Regions from separate parts of the Bradyrhizobium cosmicum genome, predicted to be linked through region 1. Evidence: predicted binding sites of a transcription regulator. Region 1 holds the regulator's gene; each other region holds the start of a gene.

Region 1 (7,765 bases):
TCGTAGGCCGCGTGCAGGGCCTTGTCGTCCTTCTCTTCTGGCGGAACGTAGGATTGCGAGCCGGTCTGCTCGGTGCCGTCGGCGGCCTGCAGGTGACCCCGCATCTGCGACTCCGCCATCGTGTCCATCCGGCCCTTCAGCTCGGGCGGCACGTCCTGGAGGATCTCGATGTCCGGCGCGATACCCTGGGCCTGGATCGAACGGCCCGACGGCGTGTAATAGCGCGCCGTGGTCAGCGCCAGCGCGCCGTTGCCGGTGCCGAGCGGAATGATGGTCTGCACCGAGCCCTTGCCGAACGAGCGCGTGCCGATGATGGTGGCGCGCTTGTGGTCGTGCAGCGCGCCGGCCACGATCTCCGAAGCCGAGGCCGAGCCGCCATTGACCAGCACCACCAGCGGCTTGCCCTTGATGAGGTCGCCGCCATGCGCGGTGAAGCGCTGGGTCTCCTCCGGATTGCGGCCACGGGTCGAGACGACTTCGCCGCGCTGCAGGAACGCGCTCGACACCGACACGGCCTGATCGAGCAAGCCGCCCGGGTTGTTCCGCAGGTCCATCACGTAGCCGACGAGCTTCTCCTGGGGGATGTCCTTGGAGATCGCGGCGATCGCCTTCTTCAGGCCATCAGTGGTCTGCTCGTTGAACGAGGTGACACGGATATAGCCGATGTCGCCGTTCTCGACGTGGAAGCGGACCGGGCGAACATGGATAATCTCGCGCTTGATCGCGACGTCGAGAGGGGCGTCGGCGCCCTTGCGCACGATGGTGAGCTTGGTCTGGGTGTCGACCGGGCCCTTCATCTTGTTGACCGCTTGCTCGAGCGTCATGCCCTGCACGGCATCGCCGTCGATTTTGCTGATGAGGTCACCGGACATGATGCCGGCCTTGGAGGCTGGCGTGTCGTCGATCGGCGAGACGACCTTGACCAGGCCCTCTTCCATCGTGACCTCGATGCCGAGCCCGCCGAACTCGCCGGAAGTGGTCTCCTGCATCTCGGTCCAGGCCTTGTCGTTCATGTAGCGCGAATGCGGATCGAGCGAGGTCACCATGCCGGTGATGGCGCCTTCGATCAGCTTGGCGTTGTCGGGCTTCTCGACGTAGCTCGCCTTCACCCGCTCGAACACTTCGCCGAACAGATTGAGCTGGGAGTAGGCATCATCCGCGCTTGCCGCCGCCCGTGCCGCCCAGACGCCGCCGTGCGGACTGGCTACCAGAAGGGTCAGACACGCTCCCGTGAGCGCCCCCAAGGGGAAGAGCAGGGATTTCCGCATGGATCAGGTAGCCTTTTTGCTTCGCCGTTCTGGGGCAGTTCACTGGGAGTCCGGAAAGTCACAGGGGCCTTGGAAGTCTCTTGGGCCCGGAAGCCGCCATGCAAATGGCGATCCAGCCCGCTTCTCACAATACCATTCTGGTTTCTTCAAGGCCGGGATACCACGCTGGCTTGCACACCGTAAAAATCCCTTCGCCCGAACCTGAACTTTTGGCAACGTTCCGGGGCCGTTTCGCAAGGCGGGAATCGGTCGGCCCGCCCTCACCTTGCAGCTATGCGAATTTAGGATGGTTTTGGAGGGCCGGACACGATAGGCGGTGACTATAACGCTTCAAATTCTCGGGAGGACAACAAATGAACGACGCGCCCCGCATCCGGCCGGAAAGGAACGTCGAGCTCGGCTCCAGCAACGAGCCGTTCCAGAACCTGCACGAATTCATCCGCAAGGCGCGCGCCAACCTCAACCAGAACGCCTGGGACTATATCGTCGGCGCCGCCGAAACCGAGACCACGATGCGCCGCAACCGCATGGCGCTGGACGAGATCGCCTTCCGACCGCGCGTGCTGCGCGACGTCAGCAAGGTCGACGGCTCGGTCGAGCAGTTCGGCCGCAGGATGCGGCTGCCGGTGGTACTCGCCCCCGTCGGTGCGCTCGAGATCTTCGATCCGGACGGCGCGGCAAGCGTTGCGCGCGCCGCCGGCACTTTCGGTGCGGCGCATATGCTGAGCTCGGTATCCGAGCCCGGCCTGGAGAAGACCGCCGAAGCCGCCCCGGACGCGCTGCGGCTCTACCAGCTCTATGTGCGCGGCGACGACGCCTTCGTCGCCGATGTCGTCAGCCGCAGCGAGAAGAACGGCTACGCCGCCTTCTGCCTGACGGTCGATACCGCCCATTACAGCCGTCGCGAACGTGACATCGCCAAGCGCTATGTTCGCGAAAGCCGCCTGCGTGCCACCGGCGGGGACTACCAGAAGGCCCTGGAGTGGCGGACCGTGAAGATGGTCAAGGACAGATTCAAAATTCCGCTGATCCTCAAGGGCATCGCCACCGCTGAGGACGCCCGGATCGCGGTCGATCACGGCGTCGAGTGGATCTACGTCTCCAATCATGGCGGCCGCCAGCTCGATCACGGCCGCGGCGCCATGCATGTGCTCCCGGAGATCATCGATGCCGTGAAGGGCCGCGCCAAAATCATGGTCGACGGCGGATTCTGCCGTGGCACCGACATCGTCAAGGCGATCGCGGCGGGTGCCGACGTGGTCGGCATCGGCCGGCTGCAATGCTGGGCCTTGGCGGCCAACGGCGAGGCCGGCGTGACGCGGATGCTGGAACTGCTGGAGGACGAGGTGCTGCGCTGCCTCGGCCTGCTCGGCGCCACCTCGTTCGCCGAAGTCGACAAGTCCTGCCTGCATCAGGCCACCGCAACCAATGCGCCGAGCGTGTTCAGCGCGTTCCCGCTGTTCGACCACGATCCGTATCGCTACTGAGTGAAAGGATGCAGGTGAACTCGCTCTCTCCCGGCAGCGCGGACGCGCTTCTGTTCGATCTCGGGCGCGTCGTGCTGGACATCGACTTCTCCAAGGCGATCGCCTGCTGGGCGGGACATGCCGGCTGCCCGCCCGAAGCGATCGTCGCGCGCTATGTGCGCGACGAAGCCTACCGGCTGCACGAGGTCGGCAAGATCAGCGACGAGGACTACTTCGCCTCGCTGCGCTCGTCGCTCGGGATCGGCATCTCGGATGCGCAGTTCCTCGAGGGCTGGAACGCGATCTTCGCCGGCGAGATGCCTGACATCGCCGAGCTGTTGCCGCGCGCGGCGAAGCAGTTGCCGCTCTACGCCTTCTCCAATACCAACCGGCCGCATGTGGACTATTTCTCGAAAGAGTATGCCGGCCTGCTCGACCATTTCCGCGAAGTGTACCTGTCGTCCAGTATCGGCCTGCGCAAGCCGGATGCGGAGGCCTTCGACCATGTCGTGGCGGCAATGGGCGTGCCGGCGAGCCGGATCGTGTTCTTCGACGATCTCGCCGAGAACATCGAGGGAGCCAGGGCATGCGGCCTGACCGCCGTACACGTCACCTCGGCGACGGATGTCGGCAACGCACTGAGGGCGCTCGGGATCTGACGCAGAAGCAAACGGCCAATTCCCCGAACAATTTCAGCTGGCAATGCGGAACCAAAACCCTCTGTGCAATTTTATACGCAGATCCCGGAACGAATGCCCGCTCGCGGACTCATGAGTCTGTTGGGAATTTGGGATCGGACTTATCATCGTGCTGGGCAAAACCTACCTCACCAAGCAGGCCTCCCTGTTGATGAAATTCGCCAGAACCACCTCGGACTCTGACCTCTCCGCAAAACTGATCAGCAAGGCCGCCGACCTGAAAGCCCAGGCCGACCCGATGCCCGACAGGGACCAGGGCGCCGCCGCGCCGGATGTCAGTCCGCGCAGGCAGCCGGGGACGTGATCGACACTGGCCGTGGCACTCGCCCTTCTCGTGCGTGCGATTCTCGTATTTGCCATCGCCACGCTGGTGCCGCTCTGTCTCGCCTCTCGGATCATGCAGCGGCGGAGCTGACGTCTATCCTTCGTTGACGTTCCCCTTCGCCCGCAAGTCAGACGGCGCAGGATAAGTCATCCTGCGCCATCGCTGTTTTGCCTCCGCGCCTGCACTCAGCTAGAACTCTCGCCGCCGATTTGCAGAACGTGCTCGCAGGAGTCTGACCCGTGGCCTTGATGCCGGTTTCCGATGCGCTTGCGTCCGTGCTGGCGGGTGCAGAGCCTCTGGCCGAGGAAGCGGTCGCCCTCGGCCAGGCCTTTCACCGTGTGCTCGCGCGCGATATCGCCGCGCTGCGGACGCAGCCGCCGCAGGCAATGTCGGCGATGGACGGCTATGCGGTGCGCGCGGCCGATGCGGCGAAGATCGATTCCCAACTGAAAGTGATCGGCGAGGTCGCGGCGGGCCGGCCGTTTGCGGGAACGGTCAGCGCCGGCGAAGCGGTGCGGATCTTCACCGGGGGCGTCGTTCCTGATGGTGCCGACGCCGTCGTGATCCAGGAGGATACGGTTGCCGAGGGCAAGCGCGTCACGATCAGGGAAGCCGCCGTGACCGGGCGTCACATCCGTCCCGCCGGCGTCGACTTCTCGGAAGGAGACGTGCTGTTGCGCAAGGGGGCCCGCCTCACCGAGCGCGACCTCGCGCTCGCCGCCGGCATGAATCACCCGCATTTGCCCGTCCGCCGCCGTCCGAAGGTCGCCATCCTCGCCACCGGCGACGAGCTGGTGATGCCGGGCAGCGCGCCGGGTCCCGGCCAGATCGTCTATTCCAACGGCTACGCCCTGCATGCGCTCGCCCGCAGCGAAGGCGCCGACACAATCGACCTCGGTATTGCCGCCGACACGCTTGCAGCGACCACCGCCGGCATCCGGCGCGCCCGCGAGAGTGGCGCCGATATCCTGATCACGACCGGCGGCGCCTCGGTCGGCGACCATGATCTGGTCCAGCAGGCGCTGCGGGACGAAGGCGTCTCGATGGCGTTCTGGAAGATCGCTATGCGGCCGGGCAAGCCGATGATGAACGGCCGGCTCGGGGCGATGCGCGTGATCGGCCTGCCCGGCAACCCCGTGTCATCCTACGTGTGCGGCTTCCTGTTCATGGTACCGCTGATTCGTGCGCTGTCGGGCCGCTCGGTGATTCATCACCGCCGCGAGCGCGCGGTGCTCGGCCGCGACGTCCGCGCCAATGACCAGCGCGAGGATTATCTGCGCGCACGCCTCGAGCTGCGTGATGACGGCACGCTCGCTGCCATTCCCGTCGATGACCAGGATTCCTCGCTGCTTTCGAATCTCGCTGCAGCACAGGCACTTCTCGTGCGCGCGCCGTTCGCGCCGAAGGCCGAATCCGGCGCGCCCTGCGAGGTGTTGCGACTGCCCGTCTGACCGCCTCGTTCGCATGCGTTCCGCGAACTCTGCGGCGTTCACGGTAAATTAAGCAGTTGCGGAACATGTATCGAACATATAGTGTCCGTTCATGATTTGTTTCGAGCATGTAGCGGCTTACTGCTGAATTCAGCGTCTCGGAATCGGACGACATCAACCGGGGGATTTTGGTCGAGATGTTAACGCGCAAACAATACGAGCTTCTGCGATTCATCAGCGAACGGCTGAAGGAAAGCGGCGTGCCGCCCTCCTTCGACGAGATGAAGGACGCGCTCGATCTGCGCTCGAAATCGGGCATCCATCGCTTGATCACCGCGCTCGAGGAGCGCGGCTTCATCCGCCGGCTGCCGAACCGCGCCCGCGCCATCGAGGTGATCAAGCTTCCCGAGCTTCAGGCCGCCGCCGGCAGCCGCCGCGGCTTCACGCCGAGCGTCATCGAGGGCAATCTCGGCAAGGTACGCACCACCTCCAGCCCGCCCGCCGACGAGGGCGAGCGTCCCGTCGCGGTACCGGTCATGGGCCGGATCGCCGCCGGTACGCCGATAGAGGCGTTGCAGACCCGCAGCCACACCATCAGTGTACCGCCTGACATGCTCGGCTCGGGCGAGCATTACGCGCTGGAAGTGCGCGGCGATTCTATGGTCGAGGCCGGCATCCTCGACGGCGACATGGCGCTGATCCAGCGCAACGAGAGCGCCGACACCGGCGATATCGTCGTGGCATTGATTGACGACGAGGAAGCGACGCTCAAGCGCTTCCGCCGCCGCGGCGCCTCGATCGCTCTCGAGCCCGCCAATGCGGCCTATGAAGTGCGCATCCTGCCGCCCAACCGGGTGAAGATCCAGGGCAAGCTGATCGGGCTTTACCGGAAATACTAGACCCGTCCGCGATCAGCGATCGCGGTCAACGACTGGAGCGGACGATTGTCCGCTCCCGCTGGATAGTCCTTCTGGTTTCGCGCAGATTATCCGCCCCCTCCTCCGGCGCTACATCCTCGACACGCCGCACGAAGCACTCATCGCTGTGCGGCCTTGAAGAGTCGAGGAGAAGTCATGCGCAAGATCATCATAAGCGCAGTCACGGCGGCGCTGGTCGCAGCATCAGCGTCGCAGGCCGTTGCCGCACAAGCGCGGCACCACGTCCGCAAGGACAACGCCGTGAGCGAACAAGTCAGAAATGCACGCAACGCGGTGGAGCAGCCGTCGCAGCCGGGCTGGCAGTATTCGGGCTGGTCGGCGCCTGCGGGGCGCTGACACGCGCGGCCGGAATGCACGGCAACAGGCATTGTTCCCAGCGCGGTCGAAAAAGATAATGTGATCGCGGCCTGCGGCGGCGAGCCGCAGATTTGCCTACAACCGGGCAGACGCTTGGTGCTTCCACTCTGATAGAGGCCTCCGCCTCAGAAGAGGCGCGGGCTGCTATCTTGCATGAGGAGCATCCCGATGTGTGACTACAGCCTGCATGCCGTCGCATCGCGTCCCGCGGAAATCGGCGAGACGATCGTCTCGACAACCTTCCGCGGCACCTCGACGCGCGGCTTTGCCTCCGCAGCTGATCCGACCGTTGCGGTCTGCCTGCTGCCGGGAACGGAGCTCGCCTTCGCCGACAACGTCCGCTACGACAATCGCTGGATCTGGACGCGCACCGTAAACTCCCGCGTCGGCAAGTTCGGCAAGATCGATCCACACATTCCCGACCGTCATCATGACGCGATCGAATTCCCCGACGGCAAATACGTGCTGGTGACGCAGCTCGTCGAAGGCCAGCACGCGACCGTGCTGCAACTGCCGGTGACACAGCCCCCTGGCGAGAACAAGCCGCAGTCCAACGCCAACGGCCGACCGACCATCACCCGCCTGCCGATCGGCTAACGCAGCCATCCCCGGCCTTCGAGTCGGGACACGGGATTGAAATCGCCATCGCCGGCCGAGGCCGGCGACACGGATTGGTTTGCGTCTCCAGAACCCGAAACGGCGAAGCCAGCCCACCATCCCTCTCCGCCGCACGAAGTTTGCGCGGTCCTGCCTGAATTTTGAACGTCCGTTCCGCAAGCAAATGGCCGATGCTGTTCCGGTTGGTGTCCCGGCTGGTGTCTTGGCTCTTGGAGGCGGGCACGTTCGATGAAGACCTTCATTCGCGTCGTTGAACTCTGGGTGCCCGACCGGACGCGCATGCGGCTGAAATTCGGCGGCGGCCTCTACAGCGAAGGGCTATCCGCGTTCAAGGCCGCCAGCGAAGATCTGCGTTTCGGGTATGACGAGGGCCTTCCCGGCAAGGCCTGGGCCTGCGGCCATCCCGTGATCCTCACCAAATTCGCGAATTCCTACTTCAAGCGGACGGATCAGGCGCTCGCAGCCGGCCTCACCTGCGGCGTGGCCGTGCCGGTATTCGCCGGCGAATTCCTGCAAGCCGTCATGGTGCTGTTCTGCGGTGACGACGAGGCACATGTCGGCGCAATCGAGCTTTGGCACAACGACGCTCAAATGTCCCACGAGATGGGGCTGGTCGACGGCTATTACGGCGCGGCGGAGATGTTCGAGTTTAACTCCCGCCACAC
Region 2 (7,765 bases), 830 kb from region 1:
ATCCCATGACCTATCTCTGGAAGGGCGAGCAATATGTCGCGATCGGAGCCGGCGGCCATTCCGAGGCGGGCACTTCGATCGGCGACAGCGTCGTTGCGTTTCGTCTGGCGCGGCCGGGCGAGGGGCCGTCATTGTGGTCGCGCACGATCGATCGTCCGGGCGGACGATTTTTTGCGAAGGCCTCACTAGTCGCGTTCGCGATCGTCGTGCTTGTGATCGGGAGCCTTCGCTGACGCCATCGACGTCGTATCGGACGAACATAGCACTGCATCGCGCGCGCGTTGCGAACGCGCATTCACACCGTGTGTACTACTGTACGAAAGCGAGGCCGATGCGTCTGTCGCTGCGCCAAACGGCACGGCAATTTTGCACGAAATTGTCGCGCGCGATCGACAGCGTGAACGATTGCGGCAATGTGACGGGGCCTTCGAGGTCGATCGCCGCGCCGCTGGACGACATATTTCGCACCGTGCACGCGATACCGCTGTTCTCAAAAATGATCTTTCCACCCTTGAAAACACGGTGCCGCTGCGTTGCACGCTTCTCGATCATTCGCGTTAATCCATAATGACGTTTGTGAAATAGTGCATAGAAATTACGTTGAACTAAACTCAATACTGGCGCTACTTGCGCAGCGCTTCAGACTTCGTTTACGACGTTGAAGCGGCGAGTCACTCCGCCGACTTTCCCCGCAAGCCTTTTCTTTTATGGCGTCCCGCGCCGATGGAGATACTGATGAAGACCACGCTTTCGCTTCTGTTCGCCGCAGCGTTCTCGCTGTCGTCGATGCCCGCCCATGCCGTCAAGTGGGACCTCTCGACCATGACCTGCAAGCAGTTCCTCGAGAGCGGAGAAGACAACATCGCGGTCGTGCTGACCTGGATGGACGGCTGGTACAAGGGCGACGAGGACAACGCGATCATCGACACCGAGGTGTTCATCGATAATGCCAAGAAGTTCGGTGCCTATTGTGGAAAGAATCCGACCGTCAGCGTCGTCACCGCGGCCGACGAAATTCTGGGCAAGTAATTCTTCAGGCGGCCCGACGCGCGGATGCAATCGCGCTTCGGTCTCTCGCTTCGATGCGATCGTGATGGAGAGCCGCGGTGCGCTTTGCGCTCGCGCGGCTCTCGTTTTTTAGGATGATGTTCAGCCCGGCAACATCGCGAATGCGCTCGACACCATCGCAACTGGCTTGTTGTCATTGGCGGAGAGCAGCGTAACGCGGCCGAAGCTCATGGTGCGCCCGAGCCGCACCACGCGGGCGTCGGCGAGCACGTCGGAGGAAGAGACCGCGCGCATGAAATGCGTGGTCTGGTCGACCGTGGTCATCGGACGGTAGCCGCGATTGGCAGCGAGGTTCGCGATCACCATCGCGGTGTCGGCGAGCGCCATCAGTGCCTGGCCGCAGACCACGCCGCCGTTGCGGCACAGGCGTTCCGAAAACGGCATGCGGAGCAGCGCGCTCGGCTGCCAGTCCGGCATATCGGCCGGCTGCACGTGCTCGATGCGCTCGACGGTGAGGTTGAGATCCTGGACCCATGGCGCGAAGACCTCGCCGAGGATGCGCCTGGCCTCGGTGATGCCGAACTCGGCTTCTGGCTGCGATGGCATGGCTGTCGTTTCCCCTGTGTTGCCGGATGTTGCGGCCATCTTGCGCGGATTGCCGCGGCAAAGTCACCCGGTCTTGCGCCGGTCGGTCGGCTTGAAAATGCCTGACTTCGCCCGATATGGTGCAGCGGATGCGGCCCTCGGCGGGCGTTTGACAGGGGCGACCAGGCGCGGTTGATCGCCCCTGATGGACCTAAGGAGTACATGATGAAGCTTTTCCGTATGGCGGCGGTGCTGCTGGCCGTGCTGGCGGGTCCTGCCTACGCGCAAATGCCCAATCTCAATTTGCTGCAGGACGGCCCGAGCAAGACGCCGGAAGAGAAGGCCGCGGAAGCCGAGCGTGACAGGGCCTACAAGGAAACGCTGAAGAAGATTCCGGATTCCAAGGCGTCCAACGATCCCTGGGGCGGCATGCGCTCCGATCCGCCGAAACCGTCGGCTGCACCGAAGGCGTCAGCTGCAACCAGCGCGCCGAAGAAGAAAACCGGCGCGACCCCCAATTGATCGTATCGTCCGATCGGAGGCGGTTGACGCCTCCGGCCGGGACTCCTCTTCGTCCGGTCCGCGCCCTACATTCTTGAATGCGTGTTGCGTAGTGGAGGTACGGGATGGTCGATCGTCCGCGGGATCTCGCCGAGCGGATGGCGCGCCGGCGCAAGATGGGCGGCCAGCCGGGCGAAAGCCGCGGCGACGGTTATCTGCGCGAGACTTTCACCCTGCCGCGCGAGGCGGCGCGGGCGAGGGCGCAGGCCTTCTTCGCCCGCTACCCCAAGGCGGGTTATATGAGCGCGGTCGAGGCTTGGCGCGAACTGCCTGGCGGCGAGATCGAATTCACCATGCGGCGACTGCCCAGCGCGGACTAGGCGTTTGACCGGCGACGCCGCCGCCGATCCCGGTTCTACGGGGTCAAGCCTTCTGACCGATGGCCCGCAACTCCCGATCGATGCGCAGCTGCACACGGCGGATCGCCAGCAGGTCGATCTTCGTCTCGGTCTTGCCCGTCTTGGTCTCTTCACCGATGCGGAACTGCCACTGCCAGATGCCCGGTATGGCGGTCTTGGCGACGGTGAACTCAACGCCCCTGTGATTCATGGTCACCTCCACGATTCACTTCCATGATCGCAAACATGTTGTCACAATATTTCCGCGACAAGCGAAATTTCCGCGACAAGCGAAATCTGCCGGTGACCCATGGATAGGTCATCGGAATCTGGAAATCGCGAGTGGTTCGAAACAAACGAAATTGGATTCCGAAAGGCGACAGGCTTGCGGAGGCTGCGCCACGGGAGTCGCACGAGGCGACATCGCCGCCGCGGGAACTCTGTTCAGGGTGGGAGAACCACGGACGGCCTACGGCGTTCACACCGGTTCCAGCGTGGTGCGAAGCGAGCAGGAGTGGTCGACACTTTTCCACTTTTGCGTGTCATCCGTTTACGCTCCTGCTATTGCCGACGGGCGGCGCGAGCGCGACATCGTGAATGAGGACGGCGTGAACTGGCTGAGACATATTGTGCTGCGCTGGGGTGCACGGAATATCTCGCTGGCCTGTCCTCGCTGCCGGCATCCGGCCTCCTCGTCCACGTTCAGGCGCGGGCGGTTCATGCTCGGTGACGAGGAGCTCGTCTGCGAGGCGTGCGGCGAGAGCAGCGTCGTCACGTTCTGGCGTTTCGAGGGATTGTCGTGCTGCGCCGAGGCGATGCCGCGCGCGCCGGTGACCAACCTGCGACGCTGACCGACGCCTGCGATGCGAGCGGCGGCACGTGCCTTGCTTGACCTGATGCCGGTCAGCAACAAGGGCGCGTCATGCTCGGCATTCCCCGCCGCTACAGTCATTTCGTCTTCGGCATCATCCAGTCCGGCCTGACCTCGCTGATCGCGGCGGGCATCGCCAGCCTGCCTGCAGGCAGCGCGCTGGTCTTCCTCGGGCACTGGATGGTGTCGTGGCTGATCGCATGGGCCACGATGCTGCCGATCGTGCTGCTGGCGGCGCCCGCGATCCGCGCCTTCTCGCTGCGGCTGACGCGAGAGGAGAGGGCGCCGTGCGCCAGCCGGCAGGCATGAAAAAACCCGCTTGGGGAGAGCCAAGCGGGTGAGAGAGTTATTGGAGGCTGAGGTGCTGGGCTGCAACACCATAGCCAGAGAACACTAGCCTGCCCGGCTTACGACAGCCTGACAGGCCGGCCGATCGAATCCGCGCCGCAAGCCAAAAACCCCGCTCGGGGCAGAGCGGGGTCCTCAGGCTGGTATGGAGACCCGATGTTGGTCCACCGGGCGGGCGAAGATTAGGGGAGCAGGCTTACGGGTGCCTGACGGCGACTCAAAGCCGCGCCCGAGAGGCCGCAGACTGGCCCCGCACACGTCCCAATTTGGCCATCCGATCGCACGACTGGAGCCACAGCCGCGGGTGAGATTTCACACCGTCAGGCGCAGCCATGGGGGAAACGTGGCGCGCCGGCAGCGGGGTCGCATCATGGACAAGGTAGAGCGGTCGTTCGCCGCCGCGACGGCGGTTGGCTTTGTGGTGCTGGTGATCGGCATCGGGTTGCTGGCGCTGATGTAGGCGCAGCATGGTTGCAACGTGTGGGACTGCCATGCCGCGCGGTCGCGCGCCACCGCAGCCGCGGAAACATCGAAAACAACCCCATGCACAGTAGGTCGCCGAGGAATTTAGCTGCGCCGTCAATGGCTGGCTGAAGGTGTCAAAATACCAGCAGACCGCTCCTCGGCAGCCCTATTGGATATTGATCGGGTCGAGAGGAAGGTGGAGTTCTGTGGCCCGCTCCCGGCGATCCTTCTGGCGGAATTCGTTTTCCTTCAGTTCGAACTTCGCCATCTCCCCAAGCGCTGCCGCCAGCAGCTGATTCCACCAGCGCCGTTATCCGCAAAAGAACATATTGCGAACTCGGAACAAATAGGGTACATTGTTTTTGTCGACGACCCGCCGCGCCAGCCGTTTGTCCCCCTAGCGAATCCCCGCCATAAGGAGCACGACCCATGTCCACCACTGCCCTGCGTATCGTCGAAGGATCCTCCATGGACAAGACTAAAGCCCTGGCTGCCGCGCTCTCCCAGATCGAGCGCCAGTTCGGCAAGGGCTCGGTGATGAAGCTCGGAAAGAACGATCGCTCGATGGATGTCGAAGCGATCTCATCGGGTTCGCTGGGGCTCGATATCGCGCTCGGGATCGGCGGCCTGCCGAAGGGGCGCGTCGTTGAAATCTACGGGCCGGAATCCTCGGGCAAGACCACGCTGGCGCTGCACACGGTGGCGGAGGCGCAGAAGAAGGGCGGGATCTGTGCCTTCATCGACGCCGAGCACGCGCTCGACCCGGTCTATGCGCGCAAGCTGGGCGTCAACATCGACGAGCTGCTGATCTCGCAGCCGGACACCGGCGAGCAGGCGCTGGAAATCTGCGACACGCTGGTGCGCTCGGGTGCGGTGGACGTTCTGGTGGTCGATTCGGTCGCGGCGCTGGTGCCGAAGGCCGAGCTCGAGGGCGAGATGGGCGACGCGTTGCCGGGCCTTCAGGCGCGATTGATGAGCCAGGCGCTGCGCAAGCTGACCGCCTCGATCAACAAGTCCAACACCATGGTGATCTTCATCAACCAGATCCGCATGAAGATCGGTGTGATGTACGGCTCGCCGGAAACCACGACAGGCGGCAACGCGCTGAAATTCTACGCTTCGATCCGCCTCGATATCCGCCGCATCGGCGCGATCAAGGAGCGCGACGAGGTCGTCGGCAACACCACCCGCGTCAAGGTGGTGAAGAACAAGCTGGCGCCGCCCTTCAAGCAGGTCGAATTCGACATCATGTACGGCGAGGGCGTCTCCAAGATGGGCGAGATTCTCGATCTCGGCGTCAAGGCCGGCATCGTCGAGAAATCCGGCGCCTGGTTCTCCTATGACAGCCAGCGCCTCGGCCAGGGCCGCGAGAACTCGAAAGCGTTCCTGAAGGCCAACCCCGACATGACCGCCAAGATCGAGACCGCGATCCGCCAGAACTCCGGCCTGATCGCCGAGCAGATTCTCGCCGGCACTCCCGAGCGTGATGCCGACGGCGAGGAGCCGGCGGACGAGTAAACCCTTAACGCGAAGAGTTTTTCGCGAGGAGCGGGCGCTGAGGACGTTGAGTTGCCGACGTCTTCGGGGCCCGTTTCGTTTTTCGTTGGAGTGATCAGGTGGTGCGATGAAGCGTCTGATCTTGACCAGTTCGTTCGGAAGTGATCTCGCCAAATCGGGGCTGGCCGAGATTGCAGTCTTCTTCGCTTTCCGTTTCGTGTGGGGGCCGCTGCCTTCGCCGGAATATTTCGCAGCTTATTTCGGAGCGCAGTCAGGGACGCTCAAGCCGGGCGATCATTGGTCGGATTGGGCGAACGTCTGGCCTGACGCCTTCAAGGATCTCAGAAATTTGCCTTTTGCCGATTTTTGCAAACGCTATGACGAGATTGAACTATGGTTTGAACCGAGCCCGGACGACCAATTGCAGCTGATTTGGTTGCTCGACTATCTGGATTCTCGGCCTGAACTGCTGCAAAAGCTCCGATTGCGCCTGTTGGCGGACGATCTGTTCGAACTGAGGGACAAGAAGTTCGGGCCGTCGCGCGTTCCCGTGGTGGCGGTCACGGCCAGCGAACTCGCGACTGCGAAGAGCGCATGGCGGGCCTATTGCGCGCCGACACCTGAGCCATGCGCCAATCTCCTTCGCGAAGATCTCAGTGCATTGCCAATGTTGGGGCCGGGGTTGTTCGCGCTATTGGCAGAGCTCCCATCTCCTTCGACCGGGCTTGGTGCAACCGAGATGCGGTTTCTGGAGCTTATTGCAAGAGGATTTAAGCTCACGAATGCCCTGTTCCACTTGCGCTCGCTCCGGCGCACATTTGTGTTTCAGGAATTTGAGTTAGGATGGTTGCTTCAAGGATTGGCACACGGTCCGAGGCCCGCGGTGGCAGGGCTGGACGACGCACTGCGTGCAATAGCCCAGGAAAATTTCAGGGATCGCCACGCCGCTTACCTTCGCAGCGAGTTGTCGTTGACCGAGTTCGGCAAAGCGGTCCTGGCCCATCAGGAGGATTTCAGCGGCCACAATTCGATCGATCGCTGGTGGGGCGGCACCCACCTGACCAACGATCGGCTGTGGCGCTGGGGCTCTGTTTTGACGAAGCCTTGAAGCGTGCGGCGATGACGCGGCTTGTTCTGACAACAGACTCCTCCGCTGCCGGCGCCCTTGAACAAGCCGGTCTCGGCGATCTCGTGCTCGCGATCGAGCGGCGGCTTGTGTGGGGCCCGCTGCCATCCGGCGCAGAACTTGAAACATTCTTCGCCCCACGTACGACACAGCCACACGGCCTTCATTGGCTGGACGATACGCCGCGATGGCACCTCCAAGAACCGGGGGTGAAGGATCACGGACTCATCGAGCTATTCTCGGACTGTGACACTGTCGAGTTGTGGATGGGGCCTGATCCAAATGCGCAATTGATCCTGCTCTGGCTGCTCGACCATTGTCGCAGTGAAGGCGTGGCGGTTTCCGAGTTGGTGATGCGTCGTCTCGACATCACCGTTGGCGATATCGATCCGCAGCGGCTTACTGAGCTCGACCAGCAAGCTGTCAAGTTGACGCAGGATCACCTCGAACTGGCCAGTCGCGCGCGGCGAGCCTATCGCGCGCCAACGCCTCGGGCGGTGAGCGAACTCCTCAATGACGATTTGAGTATGCTGCCGCAGCTTGGTCGATGCTTGCTGGATCTCCTGGAAGAGCTGCCGGACGTCACCACCGGTCTCGGAGCCACGGAGACGCGGTTGCTTGAGTTGGTAGCCCCCGGCAACGTACAACCCTTCAACGTCTTCCCTCGCCATGACACACCCGACGCGCGCCGCGTTTTTGATTACTGGGAAGTCGGCGCGCTGCTGGATGGGCTCGCGCGATGTCCAGTGCCGGCCGTCGCGGGGCTGGATGAGGGGCCATTCTCGCTCGACATGCATAACGATGCTTCTCGTCACGCCCGATACAAGCAGTCCCACTTGTCGCTCACCGATTTTGGAAAGGCTGTGCTGGCGGGCTCAGAGGATTTCGGCCGTCACAACCCGATCGACCGCTGGTGGGGCGGCACCCACCTGACCAACGATCGGCTGTGGCGCTGGGACGGCCAAG
Region 3 (7,765 bases), 100 kb from region 1:
TTTTGTTGGCTTCGGCCTGTTTGTTCGCTCTCGCCGCTCCGGCTTCGGCCGCTGATCTCGCGGCCCGCCCCTACACCAAGGCACCGGTGGCGATGGCCTCGGTCTACAACTGGACCGGCTTCTATCTCGGTATCGTCGGTGGCGGCGCCTGGGAGAACGGCTCGGGCGATCCGAAGATGAAGGGTGGCTTCGTCGGCGGCACCGCCGGCTATAACTGGCAGACCGGCAACGTTGTGTTCGGCATCGAGGCCGATGGCGCCTGGGCCGATGTCAGCGCTTCGGCAACCGGCCCCGTTGCCGTCCCCGGCTTCGGCGTTGTGACCACCACGCTGACCTCGAAGACCGATGCGATGGGCACCGTGCGTGGCCGCATCGGCTACGCCGTCAACCAGGTCCTGTTCTACGGCACCGGCGGCTACGCCTGGATCGACAACAAGCTGTCTCTGTCTGCGCTCGGCGTGACCGCGTCGGACAGCAAGTGGCACTCCGGCTGGACCGTCGGTGCCGGCGTCGAAGCGTTCTTCGCGCCGCAGTGGTCGGTCAAGGGCGAGTACCTCTATCGCAGCCTCGGCGGCGAGACCTACTTCTCGGGCGCCCTGCCCACCGGCACGCTCAACCTCCACACCGTGCAGGTCGGCGTGAACTATCACTTCGGGGGCCCGGTGGTCGCCAAGTACTGATCGAAGTACTGAGCGAATTACTGATCTTCGCTTCCAACGTCATCGCGTTACGAAAGGCCGGCCTCGCGCCGGCCTTTTTGTTTTCCACGCGTACCGGTATCGGCCGGCCGCCCCCGCACGTTTTCGGCGAGATGTGGCGAGTCGGTAACACAACCTTTGGCTTTAATGGTGTAAGAGAGCGACATCAGTTGGGTCATTGGTCCGCTGCTCCGCCGTGCGGAAGGCGACAAAGAGAAACGGAACTGGGGAATCGCTATGAAGAAGATTTTGTTGGCTTCGGCCAGCCTGTTTGCACTCAGCGCGTTGGCTCCCGCATCGGCGGCCGATCTGGCGGCCCGCCCCTACACCAAGGCGCCGGTCGCGGTGGCCTCGATCTACAACTGGTCCGGCTTCTATATCGGCGCCAACGCCGGTGGTGCCTCGAGCCACAATTGCTGGGACGTCAACAATATCGCCGGCATTCCGGGTCCCGACACGGCCGAGGGCTGTCACAATGCAACCGGCGCCGTCGTCGGTGGCCAGATCGGTTATCGCTGGCAGTCCACCAACTGGGTGTTCGGCCTCGAGGCCCAGGGCGACTGGGCCAACCTGAAGGGCTCGAATACCAGCCTGGTGCTTGCGCCGCTGGTCAACGAGACCAAGATCGATGCGATCGGCCTGTTCACCGGCCAGGTCGGCTATGCCTGGAACAACGTGCTCTGGTACGTGAAGGGTGGCGCCGCCGTCACGCACGCCAAGTACAACGGCACGGTGGTCGGCGTGGTCCTCGACAGCGCAAGCGAGACGCGCTGGGGCGGCGCGGTCGGCACCGGCCTCGAATTCGGCTTCGCGCCGAACTGGTCCGTTGCGATCGAATACGACCATCTGTTCATGGGCAAGCGCAACAACTCGTTCACGGTCCTCGGTTTCAACGACCGCATCGACAATATCAAGCAGGACGTTGACATGGGCACCGTCCGCCTCAACTACACCTTTGGTGGCCCGGTGGTCGCCAGGTACTGAACGAAGTACTGATCTCCGCCTCCATCGCACTACGAAAGGCCGGCCTTGCGCCGGCCTTTTTGTTTTCGCGCTGACGAACATCCAACCGTCAAGGAATCGTGGGGCGCGAATCGCACCCGCGCATTGGCTTGGTGAGTTGGGGATCTGACATGAAGATTTGTGCGCTGGCCGCGGCAGGCTTGTTCGCACTCGGCGCGATCGCGCCGGCGGCGGCTGCCGATCTTCCGTTGTATTCCAAGCCGCCGGTCGCGCCTGTCCTCGCCTACGACTGGAGCGGCGTCTATGCCGGCATCAATGGTGGCGGCGGCTGGGCCCACGCCTGCTGGAACGTGACCGGCGCGCTCGGCGTTGCGGTTGATCCAGCTATCGGCGAAGGCTGCCACAACGCAGGCGGCGGCACGATCGGTGGACAGGTCGGCTATCGCTGGCAGAAATCGCGCTGGGTGTTCGGCATCGAGGGCCAGGGCAACTGGGCCGACTTCAAGGGCAACAATGTCAGCGTGGCACTGGCACCGCAGACCAACCAGACCAGGATTGACGCCTTCGGCCTCTTCGCCGGCCAGATGGGCTACGCCGTCAACAGCCTGCTGCCCTACGGCAAGGCCGGCGCGGCCGCGTGGCGCACGACAAATACGACACCTTCTTCCCGGGCGTGCCTGCGCTCGCGTTCAACAGCGTCACCCAGACCCGCTGGGGCTACACCATCGGCATCGGCGTCGAGTGGGGCTTTGCCGAGAACTGGTCTGTCGGCGGCGAGTACAATCATGTGTTCCTCGGCCATCACAGCGCCGACTTCGCCACCCTCACCGGTGGCCTTCTCGCGCGCACCGACCGGATCGGCCAGGACATCGACATGGGCCTGATCCGTATCAATTACCGCTGGGGCAACCCCGTCGTCGCCATATACTGAGCCCCGGTTACGAAGCCCCAAAGGACTCCTCCAGGTCCTGCTCGCGTGCGGATTCCTCCCGTCTGCACCCAAATGCGAACGAAGGGCCGGCCTCGCGCCGGCCCTTCTTCTGTTCCGTGGACCCCGCTCCTGCCAGATGCCGCCAGCGCGCCAACAATCCGTTGACGATTCGCAAGTCCCACTGGAAATCCGTCCTCGTTCTTCCTACGTTCGCTGCCAACCCCATCGGCGCCGATCCCGGTTCCGGGCGAAGCGCGCCTTCAACATTGGCGCGATCGCGCGCTTTTGGGATTCCTTGAGGACCAGCGGGATGGATGAAGTGATCAAGGCGAAGCGCCAACAGCAGAACGCGGGCTCCAGCCTGCGCGCAATTACGATCCGTGGCGCGCGCGAGCACAACCTCAAGAACATCGACGTCGAGATTCCCCGCGACAAGCTCGTGGTGTTCACGGGGCTGTCAGGTTCCGGCAAATCCTCGCTCGCCTTCGACACCATCTATGCCGAGGGCCAGCGCCGCTACGTCGAGTCGCTGTCGGCCTATGCCCGCCAGTTCCTGGAGATGATGCAGAAGCCCGACGTCGATCAGATCGACGGTCTGTCGCCGGCGATCTCGATCGAGCAGAAGACGACGTCGAAGAACCCGCGCTCCACCGTCGGCACCGTCACCGAGATCTACGACTACATGCGTCTGCTCTGGGCCCGCGTCGGCGTGCCCTATTCGCCGGCCACGGGCCTGCCGATCGAGAGCCAGACCGTCTCGCAGATGGTCGACCGCGTGCTGGCGCTGCCCGAAGGCACCCGGCTCTATCTGCTCGCGCCGGTCGTGCGCGGCCGCAAGGGCGAGTACCGCAAGGAGCTCGCCGAATGGCTCAAGAAGGGCTTTCAGCGCGTCAAGATCGACGGCAGCTTCCATGAGCTGGCGGAGGCGCCTGTTCTCGACAAGAAATTCCCGCATGACATCGACGTCGTAGTCGACCGCATCGTGGTGCGCGCCGACATCGGCCAGCGCCTCGCCGAGAGTTTCGAGACCGCGTTGAAGCTTGCCGAAGGTCTCGCCGTCGTCGAGTTCGCTGACGCGCCGGCGACCGCACCTGCTGAAGAGAAAGAAAAGAAGAAGACCGCGAAGATCCACGACAAGAGCGGGCCCGAGCGTATGCTGTTCTCGGAGAAGTTCGCCTGCCCGGTCTCCGGCTTCACCATCCCCGAGATCGAGCCGCGCCTGTTCTCGTTCAACAACCCCTATGGCGCCTGCCCGGCCTGCGGCGGTCTCGGCGTCGAGCAGCATGTCGACGAGGACCTCGTCATTCCAGACAAGGAGCTCGCCATCGGCAAGGGCGCGATTGCGCCCTGGGCCAAGTCGTCGTCGCCCTATTACGTGCAGACGCTGACGGCGCTGGGCAAGCACTACAAGTTCGCGCTGACCACGAAGTGGAAGGATCTGCCCAAGAAGACGCAGAATGCCATCCTCCATGGCTCCGGCGAGGACGAGATCAAGTTCTCCTACGAGGACGGTGTCCGTTCCTACGACACCAAGAAGCCGTTCGAGGGCGTCATCACCAACATCAACCGCCGCTATCGCGAGACCGAGAGCGAATGGGCCCGCGAGGAACTCTCGAAATATTTCCACGACGTACCCTGCGGGGCATGTAGCGGCTTCCGGCTCAAGCCCGAGGCGCTCTGCGTCAAGATCGGCGGCAAGCACATCGGCGAGATCTCGGAGCTGTCGGTCAAGGGCGCCGGCGCCTGGTTCGAGACTGTGCCGGAGGCGCTGAACACGCAGCAGAACGAGATCGCCGGACGCATCCTCAAGGAGATCCGCGAGCGCCTCACCTTCCTGCTCGACGTCGGCCTCAACTATCTCACGCTGTCCCGCTCCTCCGGCACGCTGTCCGGCGGCGAGAGCCAGCGCATCCGCCTGGCCTCGCAGATCGGCTCGGGGCTGACAGGCGTGCTCTACGTGCTGGACGAGCCCTCGATCGGCCTTCACCAGCGCGACAACGCACGCCTGCTCGACACCCTGAAGCGGCTGCGCGACCTCGGCAACACCGTGATCGTGGTCGAGCATGACGAGGACGCCATCCTGCTCGCCGACCACGTGCTCGACATCGGCCCCGGCGCCGGCATGCATGGCGGCAACATCATTGCCGAGGGCACGCCGGCCGAGATCATGCGCAACCCGAAATCGCTGACCGGCAAGTACCTCACCGGCGAGCTCGAGGTCGAGGTGCCCGAGCGGCGCCCGCCCAACCATCGCCGCACCATCAAGGTGGTGAACGCGCGCGGCAATAATCTCAAGAACGTCACGGCCGAGATTCCGCTCGGCCTGTTCACCGCCGTCACCGGCGTCTCCGGCGGCGGCAAGTCGACGCTGCTGATCGACACGCTCTACAAGGCCATCGCCCGCAAGCTGAACAACGCCAGCGAGGGTGCCGCGCCCCACGACCGCATCGAGGGCCTCGAGCACATCGACAAGATCATCGACATCGACCAGTCGCCGATCGGCCGCACCCCGCGCTCGAATCCCGCGACCTACACCGGCGCCTTCACGCCGATCCGCGAGTGGTTCGCCGGCCTGCCGGAGTCCAAGGCGCGCGGCTACGAGCCCGGGCGCTTCTCCTTCAACGTCAAGGGCGGCCGCTGCGAGGCCTGCCAGGGCGACGGCGTCATCAAGATCGAGATGCACTTCCTGCCCGACGTCTACGTCACCTGCGACGTCTGCAAGGGCAAGCGCTACAACCGCGAGACGCTGGAGGTCCTGTTCAAGGGTAAGTCCATCGCCGACGTGCTCGACATGACCGTCGAGGAAGCCGCCGAGTTCTTCAAGGCGGTGCCGCGCGTGCGCGAGACCTTCCAGACCCTGCACCGCGTCGGCCTCGACTACATCCATGTCGGCCAGCAGGCGACCACGCTGTCCGGCGGCGAAGCCCAGCGCGTCAAGCTCGCCAAGGAATTGTCCAAGCGCGCCACCGGCCGCACGCTCTACATCCTGGACGAGCCCACCACCGGCCTGCACTTCCACGACGTCAAGAAGCTCCTGGAGGTGCTGCACGAGCTGGTCGCGCAGGGCAACACGGTCGTCGTCATCGAGCACAATCTCGAAGTCATCAAGACCGCCGACTGGGTCATCGACCTCGGCCCCGAAGGCGGCGACGGCGGCGGCGAGATCGTGGCGTGGGGACCGCCGGAAGACATCGCGAAGGCGCCGCGGAGCTACACGGGAAAGTTTTTGGCGCCGGTGCTGAAGAAGGCACGGAAGCCGAAGCGCGGGAGGACGAGCGAGGCGGCGGAGTAGGCCAACCGACCAAACTCTGCCGACGCATCGGTCCAAGGGAGATTCAGCTTGTCCGCCGGCTTTGTGCAAACGTACCGCGCCTTCGCCCACAACAATGCCTGGGCAAACCATCGGCTGCTCACGGCCTGCTCTGCACTAGGCAAGGCGGATTTTGAAGCCGAGCGGTCTGGCTTCTTTCCGAGCCTGCAAAGGACGCTGAACCACATCTACATCATTGATCTCTTCTACGTCGATGCGCTGGAGGGCGGCAGCCTCGGACCTGCCGCCTGGAAGAACGAAGTGCCGTACCCATCGCTCGCCGAGTTGAAGCCAGCTCAAGCCGCAATCGACAGGCGGTTGATCGCCGTCTGCGATGCGCTGACGCCCGAGCTGCTCAACGGGGCTGTGCGGATCAATCGCGATAGTCACATCCAGATCGAGCGCCGCGACCGGCTGCTGATGCATCTCTTCCAGCACCAGATCCATCATCGCGGGCAGGCGCACGCCATGCTCTCCGGAACAAGCGCCGCGCCGCCTCAGCTTGACGAATTCTTTGCGGAGGGAGAGGCGCCACTTCGGGCCGCCGAGTTCGCGGAACTCGGGTGGACCGAGGACGGCGTTTGGACATCATAAGGAGATGAACCCGACAGCGTTCGCCTGCTCCTGACGTTCGGTCGTTGGTTCTCCCGATGCCCCCTCCCTACTCCCTCGCCATCTTCGATCTCGACGGCACGCTGGCCGACAGCTTTCCGTGGTTCCTGCGGACCATCAACGACATCGCCGATCACTTCGGCTTTCGCCGTGTGCGGGATGAGGATGTCGAGGAGTTGCGGCATGCTTCGACGCGGGAGATCCTCAGCTGGCTCGAGGTGCCCTTGTGGAAACTGCCGGCGATCGCGCGGCATGCGCGGCGGCTGAAGGCGGAGGCTGCGGCAGAGATTTCGTTATTTGCCGGCGTCGAGGCGATGCTGCGGACATTGGCCGAGAACGGCGTGCAGCTCGCGCTGGTGACGTCCGACAGCGAGACCAATGCGCGCGAGAAGCTTGGCGAAGCCGCCGCGCTGTTCACGCATTTCGATTGCTCGGCGTCGCTGTTCGGCAAGCCCGCGAAATTTCGCCGGGTCGTCCGGCGCGCGGGCGTCGAACCCGCCAAGGTCATCGCGATCGGCGACGAGGTCCGCGACATCGAGGCGGCGCGCGCCGTGGGGATTGCCTGCGGCGCGGTGTGCTGGGGTTATGCGGCGCCGACGGCGCTGCGGGCGCGGGCGCCGGACTACATGTTCGAGCGGATGGACGAGATCGTGCACGCATTGCGCCCGCCGGCGTAGCTGCCCCTACTCCGTCCTCCGCAAGAACGCCCCGAACGCGCGCGGGCCGTCGCCGGTCTTGACCTCGCCGATCACCTTCAGCTCGGCCGCATCGATAATCACGAGTGTGTTGCTCTCCCAGCAGGCGACGACGACGCGCTTGCCGTCGGCGGTCGCATTGATGCCCTCGGGATAGTCGCCGACGTTGATGCGCTTCACCGGCTTCAGCGTCGCCAGGTCGAACACGCTGACGGTGCCGCCATATTGATCGGTGACGAAGCCGCGCCCCTGCGCCAGCGCCACCGCATAGGGGCGCATCCCGACCGGCACGCGGCCGATCTCGCGCGCTTCCGCAATGTCGATCACGGAGACGTCGTCGGAGCCGACATTGGCGGTGTAGGCGCGCCTGCCCTCTGCATCGATGGTGACGCCGAACGGACGCGTGCCGACCTTGATGGTCGCCTTGCGCTGGCGCGTCGAAGTGTTCACGACCGAGACGCTGTCGTCGTCGCGGTCGGCCGAGAGCAGCAGCTTGCCGTCCGGCGTCACGGCCAGGCCCGACGGCGAGGCTCCGACCGCGATGCTGGCCGTGACG

Evidence for each region. The regulator LexA, encoded in region 1, represses DNA repair genes until DNA is damaged. The targets are predictions, from matches to a motif close to TGTTCNNNNTGTGTTCNG.
Region 2: the regulator LexA is predicted to act here: its motif matches at 4,497-4,514, upstream of recA (recombinase RecA).
Region 3: the regulator LexA is predicted to act here: its motif matches at 2,789-2,806, upstream of uvrA (excinuclease ABC subunit UvrA).

The regions. Positions count from the first base shown of each region.
Region 1 covers NZ_CP041656.2:3,484,518-3,492,282, reverse strand. The annotation lists gene FNV92_RS16820 (S41 family peptidase) at 1-1,268, opposite strand, end outside; gene FNV92_RS16815 (alpha-hydroxy acid oxidase) at 1,622-2,755, shown strand; gene FNV92_RS16810 (HAD family hydrolase) at 2,764-3,393, shown strand; gene FNV92_RS16805 (hypothetical protein) at 3,542-3,736, shown strand; gene FNV92_RS16800 (molybdopterin molybdotransferase MoeA) at 3,997-5,208, shown strand; gene lexA (transcriptional repressor LexA) at 5,385-6,086, shown strand; gene FNV92_RS16790 (hypothetical protein) at 6,261-6,461, shown strand; gene FNV92_RS16785 (hypothetical protein) at 6,651-7,079, shown strand; gene FNV92_RS16780 (GAF domain-containing protein) at 7,329-7,765, shown strand, end outside.
Region 2 covers NZ_CP041656.2:2,655,936-2,663,700, forward strand. The annotation lists gene FNV92_RS12490 (pyrroloquinoline quinone-dependent dehydrogenase) at 1-233, shown strand, start outside; gene FNV92_RS12495 (PilZ domain-containing protein) at 310-552, opposite strand; gene FNV92_RS12500 (HdeA family protein) at 736-1,029, shown strand; gene FNV92_RS12505 (PaaI family thioesterase) at 1,150-1,614, opposite strand; gene FNV92_RS12510 (hypothetical protein) at 1,819-2,115, shown strand; gene FNV92_RS12515 (hypothetical protein) at 2,220-2,474, shown strand; gene FNV92_RS12520 (hypothetical protein) at 2,518-2,703, opposite strand; gene FNV92_RS12525 (hypothetical protein) at 3,101-3,343, shown strand; gene FNV92_RS12530 (DUF2798 domain-containing protein) at 3,415-3,672, shown strand; gene recA (recombinase RecA) at 4,606-5,694, shown strand; gene FNV92_RS12540 (hypothetical protein) at 5,801-6,781, shown strand; gene FNV92_RS12545 (hypothetical protein) at 6,748-7,765, shown strand, end outside.
Region 3 covers NZ_CP041656.2:3,587,792-3,595,556, reverse strand. The annotation lists gene FNV92_RS17315 (outer membrane protein) at 1-680, shown strand, start outside; gene FNV92_RS17310 (hypothetical protein) at 728-877, opposite strand; gene FNV92_RS17305 (outer membrane protein) at 936-1,682, shown strand; partial or broken gene FNV92_RS17300 (outer membrane protein) at 1,832-2,592, shown strand; gene uvrA (excinuclease ABC subunit UvrA) at 2,903-5,884, shown strand; gene FNV92_RS17290 (DinB family protein) at 5,933-6,496, shown strand; gene FNV92_RS17285 (HAD family hydrolase) at 6,553-7,191, shown strand; gene FNV92_RS17280 (YVTN family beta-propeller repeat protein) at 7,198-7,765, opposite strand, start outside.